2 regions of the Micromonospora sp. NPDC049139 genome follow, and region 1 is predicted to be linked to the other one. Evidence: riboswitches for the same ligand, from Rfam matches in the RefSeq annotation. Region 1 holds a riboswitch; the other holds the start of a gene.
What was found. A riboswitch is a leader RNA that binds a small molecule or an ion and turns the genes downstream of it on or off. The one in region 1 is predicted to bind S-adenosylmethionine.

Region 1 (3,390 bases):
CGAAGGAGACCGCCGTCCTCTCGCCGGCCCGGTGGCACCGGCGGGACGAACTCACCCACTACGCCGAGGCCGCCGACCCGATCGACCGGGCGATGCGCAACGCCGGCACGCTGATCCGGCGCGCGGTCACCCTGATCGAGGACGAGGAGCCCGTGCCGGAGCCGATGCCGGATGCGGCGGCCCACCTCGCCGAGTCGGTACGCCTGCTCAAGCACGAGTTCGCCGTCGGCGAGGAGCCGGAGAAGGCACGGGAGCGGGCGCTGCGCGCGGTGAGCGAGGCCGGCCGGGCGTACGCCGAGGGGGTGGGCTTCTCCGGCAGCGTGGTGATCGCGCAGGTGCGCACCACGGCCAGCGACCTGCTGGTGGCCTCCGGGATCAGCCAGGAGGAGGCGAACCGCCTGGTCCGGAAGTCCTTCGGCGACCAGGACACCCCGAGCGGCCAGGCCGAGCCGGCCGCCGCCCCGAAGCCGCCCACCGCCCCGCCGGTCGGCTGACCCGCCGCCCCGCGGGTCAGCCGTGCGGCGGCGGTCGTTCAGGCCGCCGCGGCGAGCGCGGCGAGCAGCCGGTCCACGTGTTCCGCCGTGCTGCCCAGGCCGACGCTCGCGCGCAGGGCGGTCGGCGGCAGGTCCCGCCGGCCGCTGCGCGCCGCCGCCTCGGCGAGCAGTCGCCGGGCCAGCGGGTGGGCGCAGAAGAGGCCGTCGCGCACCCCGATGTCGTGGTTGCCGGCCAGCTCCGCCGCCACGTCCGCCGAGTCCCGGCCGGCCACCACGAACGACACGATGCCCACCCGCGGCGCGTCCGGCCCGAAGGTGCGCAGCTCCACCACGTGCGGCAGGGCCGCCAGGCCGCGGCGCAGCCGGGCCAGCAGGGCCTGCTCGGCGTCGTGCAGCGCCGCCCGGTCGGCCCCGGCCAGGGCGCCGCAGACCGCCGCGAGGGCGACCGCGCCGAGCAGGTTCGGCGTGCCCGCCTCGTGCCGGGCCGGTCCGGTCGCCCAGCGTACGTCGTGGGTGGCCGCGCCGACGTGACCGGTGGCGCCCCCGCCGGCCAGGTACGGCGGCGCGGCGTCCAGCCAGTCCGCCCGCCCGACGAGCACGCCCGCGCCGAACGGCGCGTACAGCTTGTGGCCGGAGACCGCGAGGTAGTCGACGTCGAGGGCGGCGATGTCCACCGGCGCGTGCGGGGCGAGCTGCGCGGCGTCCACGGCGATCCGGGCCCCGTGCCGCCGGGCCACCCGGGCCAGCTCCGCCACCGGCCAGCGCTCGCCGGTCACGTTGCTCGCCCCGGTCACCGCGACGAGCACGGGCGGGTGGCGGTCGGCGCCGGGGCCGCCCCCCGCGCCCGGCCTGCGCAGCTCGGTGAGGGCGGCGTCCAGCGCCCGGACCGCCTCGGCCGGCTCCCGCGGCACCGGCAGCCGGACCGATCCGCGCGGCCAGGGCAGCAGGTTCGCGTGGTGCTCCCCGCCGAAGGTCACCACCGTGGTGCCGGCGGGCAGCACCCGGGCCAGTAGGTTCAGCGCGTCCGTGGTGTTGCGGGTGAAGAGCACGTGGTCGCCGGCGCGGGCGCCGAAGAAGTCGCCGACGGTCTGCCGGGCGCGCTCGTAGGCGAGGGTGCAGCGCCGGGACAGCGCCCCCGCGCCGCGATGCACGCTGGCGTACCAGGGGAGCAGCTCGGCCACCGCGTCGGCGGCGGCCCGCGCGCACGGCGCGGTGGCCGCGTAGTCCAGGTTGACCTGGCCCGGCACGCCGAGCACGTCGAGCGGCCCGGCGGTCGCAGCCGGCGGCGCGGTCCGCGTCGGGTGCGGCGCGGGCGGGGGTACGAGGGTGACGGTCATCGGCCGACCTCCGGGTCCGGGGACCCCGGGTGGGCACACCGGGCGGGGTCCGCGCTTGCCCGGCACGCGAATCGGGCCGGGCCCGGTCATCACCCGGGGCACCCCACCGCGAACCTCGACGAGGGTTGCCGGCCAGCAAGCCGGGGCTTGACGCTGGCGCTCGTGACCTGCCAGCAGCATAGCGCGCGGATGCGCCCGGTCCAGCCGGCCGGGGGTGACTACGCTGACCGCATGGCCGACACCCCGCCCGGCGCACCCCTGCCGCCGTCGCCGACCGTGCCCGCCGTCCCGCCGTCGGGCGCGGCCGCTCCCCGGATGCCGCTGCGCCGGCTGGGCTGGCGGCGGGCCCTGGTGCTGGCCGGGGTCGTCCTGCTGATCGCCGCCTGCGCGGTGTTCATGGTCTTCACGCTCGGCGAGAGCCTCGGCGTGCAGGCGCTGCTGATCGGCCTGGTCGCGGCGATCCTCCCGGTTCCGGTGCTGGTGGGCTGTTTCCTCTGGCTCGACCGGTACGAACCGGAACCGCTGAAATACCTGATCTTCTGCTTCGCCTGGGGCGCGTTCGTCTCGACCGCCGCCTCGCTGACCGTCAACGAGTTCTCGTCCGGGCTCTTCGACGACTGGGGGCTGCCGACCGCGCTGACGGCGGTGCTGGTCGCGCCGTTCATCGAGGAGCTCACCAAGGCGCTCGGGCCGATCCTGCTGCTGATCTTCCGCCGCCGGGAGATCTCCGGGATCACCGACGCCCTGGTCTACTGCGGGCTCTCCGCGATCGGGTTCGCCATGGTGGAGAACATCCTCTACCTGGGCGGCTACGGCTACGCCACCGGCGTCGAGCGGTACGGCCCGGCGACCGGCACGCAGCAGGTCATCGCGATCTTCATCGTCCGGATCCTGCTCTTCGGCTTCGCCCACCCGCTGTTCACCTCGATGACCGGGGTCGGGCTGGGCATCGCCGCCCGCACCGCCGACCGGCGCGTCCGGGTGCTCGCCCCGATCGCCGGCCTGCTGCTGGCGATGATGCTGCACGGCCTGTGGAACCTGCTGCCCACGCTCACCCAGGCCACCGGCGAGGCGCTGATCATGCTGTACGGCTTCATCGGCGTGATGGTGCCGATCTTCTTCGGCATGGTCGGGCTGGCCGTGTGGCTGCGGGCCTGGGAGGGGCGGCTCACCGAACGCACCCTGCCGGACTACGTCCGGGCCGGCTGGCTGACCCCGCCGGAGGTGGCGGCGCTGAGCAGCCTGGGGCGACGGCACGCGGCCCGGGTGTGGGCCAAGCGGGTGGCCGGGGACGCCGGCGTGCGGGCCATGCGCGGCTACCAGTTCGCGGCGACCCGGCTGGCGCTGCTGCGCGACGGCGCGCTGCGCGGCCTGGACCGCAGGCCGGCGGACCGGGAACGGACGGCGCGGGAGGAACGGGAGCTGCTGGAGGCGATCGCCGCGTACCGGTCGTTCTTCGTGGGGAGGGATCCGCAGGCGCCGGCCGGGATCTGGGACGGGCACCGCTACCACCTGCGGTTCCCGGACGGCTCGCAGCGGCCGGTCGAGGCGCCGGACGA
Region 2 (3,390 bases), on a different contig from region 1:
GACAACATCAACCAGACCTACACCGTCAACCTCTCCAGCGAGGCCGCCAACGGCACCTGGAAGCTGCGGGTGCAGGACGCCGCCTCCGGCGACACCGGCTACCTCAACACCTGGACGCTCAACCTGGTCGGCGGGACGCCCCCGGGCTGCACCGGCACGAACGGCACCGACGTCAGCATCGGCGACAACACCACGGTGGAAAGCTCGATCACCATCAGCGGCTGCTCCGGCAACGCCTCCACCGCAAGCACCGTCGCCGTGAACATCGTCCACACCTACATCGGTGACCTCGTCGTCACCCTCATCGCCCCCGACGGCACCGCCTACACCCTGCACAACCGCACCGGCGGCTCGACCGACAACATCAACCAGACCTACACCGTCAACCTCTCCTCCGAGGCCCGTAACGGCACCTGGAAGCTGCGGGTGCAGGACGCCGCCTCCGGCGACACCGGCTACCTCAACACCTGGACGCTGACGCTCTAGCGGCAACGGCGCCACCAGCGCACCCCCACACCGGGACCCCGGCTGAACCTCGGGATCTAGCGGTCCTCGCAACACCCAGACCTTCTGGGAGTTGCGAGGACCGTGTCCGTTTCTGCTGGACTCAAGGCGAAGTTCTTCGAAGACGCTGCGCGAGCAGACCGGGTTCGCCGACCACCTCGCCCGCCGCGCCACCGACCCCCGGCTACACCGTCCGGCAGCACCCGCGGCACGTGGGCGGCGCGATCGAGGAGTGACCGCCCGGAACCGAGCCCGCCGGTTCGGCCCCGGGTTCGGCGTGGGTTCGCCACCGGGCTCGGCGTCGGGGTCAGCCTCAATTCGCCGCCGGTCGCCGCCTGGGTCGGCAGCGTCTCCGCTCGCGCCGGGCGGCGCCACGTGAGGGTGGTCATAGCGGCTGGACGCGCCACCACGGGGGGCTGCTAGCCTCGTCGGCAGGTCATGAGCGCCAGCGTCAAGCCCCGGCTCGCTGGCCGGCAACCCTCGTCCGCGCAGGGGTGCCCCGGGTGAAGACCAGGCACCGGAGCAGCTCCGGTGCAAGCGTGGCCTGGTTCCCAGGTCAGCAACGACCGAGGAGAGCCATGTCCTTCCGCATCTGCGTACCGACGGTCCGCGCCGCGGCCCCGACGCCGCCCCTGACCCGGCGCCGCCACGTCGACATGATGCGGGTCTGCAGCGCCTCGTGTCGCCCCGGCGACCCGCGCTAGCCACGCACCAGACCCCCTTCCCAGGACCACCCCAGCGGTACGCCCACCGGGCGCACCGCCGGCGACGCACGCCCGTGCCCGCCGTCGGAGACCCCTTTCGGAGACACCTGTGCGATTCCTTCCCGCCCTCACCCGCGCCGCCGCCCTCGGCGTCGCCGCCGTCCTCGCCGCCACCGCCCTGACCGCCTGCGGCGACGACGCGTCCGAGGCGACCGACAACCCGTACAACCTGCTCCAGCCGGGTGTGCTGCGCACCGGCACGCTCACCGACGCCCCGCCGAACGTCTACCTCAAGGACGGCAAGTTCACCGGCTTCGACAACGACCTGCTCACCGCGGTCGCCGCGAAGGTCGGCCTGAAGGTCGAGTTCGTCGGGACGGACTTCTCCGCGCTACTCTCGCAGGTCAACAACCGCAAGTTCGACGTCGGCAGCTCCTCGATCACCATCACCGAGGCCCGCAAGAAGACCGTCGACTTCGGCAACGGCTACGATTTCGGCCACTTCGGGCTCGACGTGCCGGCCAATTCGTCGATCACCGGTTTCGACCAGCTCGCCGGCAAGCGGGTCGTGGTCGTGCAGGGCACCGTCCAGGACGACTACGCGACCGGCGAGGGCCTCGACCCGGTCCGGGTGCCCGACTACAACGGCGCGATCAACCAGCTCAAGGCCGGCACCGCCGACGCCTGGATCGCCCCCGCCGAGATCGGCGACAAGTCGGCCGCCGACAGCAACGGCAAGATCAAGGTGGCGGGGAAGCTGCTCAGCCCGGCCCCGACGGCGTACGCGTTCGCCAAGAGCAACGACAAGCTGCGCGAGGCGCTGAACAAGGGCCTCGACGAGGTGATCGCCGACGGCACGTGGAGCCGCCTGCAGGCCCAGTACTACCCGGGCCGCCCGATCCCCGCCGACTTCAAGCCGGGCAGCGGCACCGTCCCGGTGCCGTCGGCCTCGGCCGCCTCCTGACACGTACGGACGACGAGCGAGCGGGACGGTAGGAGAACACGATGGATCCGTTGAGCACCCTGTGGGAGACCTTCTTCGACTGGGACTCCATGCGCGAGGCGCTGCCCGAGATGCTGACGGTCGGGCTGCCCAACACGCTGATCCTCGCGATCTCCGCCGCCCTGCTCGGCTCGGTGCTGGGCATGGGGCTGGCCGTCGCCGGCATCTCGCGTACCCGATGGTTGCGCTGGCCGGCGCGGGTCTACACCGACGTGTTCCGCGGCCTGCCGGCCGCGGCGACCATCCTGCTCATCGGCGTCGGTCTGGCGCCGCTGGGCATGGAGGTGTGGGGCCCCAACCCGTATCCCCTGGGCATCCTGGCGCTGTCGCTGATCGCGGCGGCCTACATCGGCGAGATCTTCCGCTCCGGCATCCAGTCGGTGGAGGCCGCCCAGCTGGAGGGGGCCCGGGCGCTGGGCCTGTCCTGGGGCGAGGCGATGCGCCTGGTGATCGTGCCGCAGGGCATCCGCCGGGTGCTGCCGGCCTGGGTGAACCAGCTGATCGCGCTGATCAAGGACTCCAGCCTGGTCTACTTCCTCGGCCTGCTGGCCAGCCAGCGGGAGCTGTTCCGGATCGGGCAGGACTACGCGGCGAACACCGGCAACCAGTCGGCGCTGCTGCTGGCCGGCCTGTTCTACCTGGCGCTGACCGTGCCGCTGACCCACGTCGTGAACTGGATCGACCGGCGGCTGCGGCACGGCCGGCAGGCCGCCGCGCCCGCCGACGCCGACGACGACCTCGACCTGGCGCTGCCGGGGGCGGCGGGAGGAAACCAGCGATGAGCATCGACACGACGACCTCGGTGAGCCTGAGCGTCCGCGACGTGCACCTGGCCTTCGGGTCGCACCGGGTGCTGCGCGGCGTGGACCTGGACGTCGCGCGGGGCGCGACGGCCTGCGTGATCGGCCCGTCCGGCTCGGGCAAGTCCACGCTTCTGCGCGCCATCAACCGGCTCATCGAGCCCGATCGGGGCGACGTGCTGCTCGACGGGCGCAGCGTGCTGGGCGACGACCCGGACGCCCTGCGGCAGCGGGTCGGCATGGTCTTCCAGCAGTTCAACCTCTTCCCGCACATGAGCGTGCTGCGCAACATCACCCTCGCGCTGCGCCGGATCAGGAAGCTTGGTGAGGACGAGGCGGCGGCGGTCGCCCGCGACCACCTGGAGCTGGTGGGGCTCGC

Region 2: another riboswitch for S-adenosylmethionine. It lies ahead of ACZ6Q9_RS01410 (ABC transporter substrate-binding protein); the one in region 1 lies ahead of ACZ6Q9_RS18825 (aminotransferase class V-fold PLP-dependent enzyme).

What each region holds. Positions count from the first base shown of each region.
Region 1 covers NZ_JBVJHK010000010.1:123,217-126,606, reverse strand. Annotated here, with positions in the region: gene ACZ6Q9_RS18830 (FUSC family protein) at 1-494, shown strand, start outside; gene ACZ6Q9_RS18825 (aminotransferase class V-fold PLP-dependent enzyme) at 533-1,831, opposite strand; SAM riboswitch class IV at 1,878-1,999, opposite strand; gene ACZ6Q9_RS18820 (PrsW family intramembrane metalloprotease) at 2,063-3,390, shown strand, end outside.
Region 2 covers NZ_JBVJHK010000001.1:309,939-313,328, forward strand. Annotated here, with positions in the region: gene ACZ6Q9_RS01405 (proprotein convertase P-domain-containing protein) at 1-486, shown strand, start outside; SAM riboswitch class IV at 939-1,050, shown strand; gene ACZ6Q9_RS01410 (ABC transporter substrate-binding protein) at 1,318-2,172, shown strand; gene ACZ6Q9_RS01415 (amino acid ABC transporter permease) at 2,214-2,993, shown strand; gene ACZ6Q9_RS01420 (amino acid ABC transporter ATP-binding protein) at 2,996-3,390, shown strand, end outside.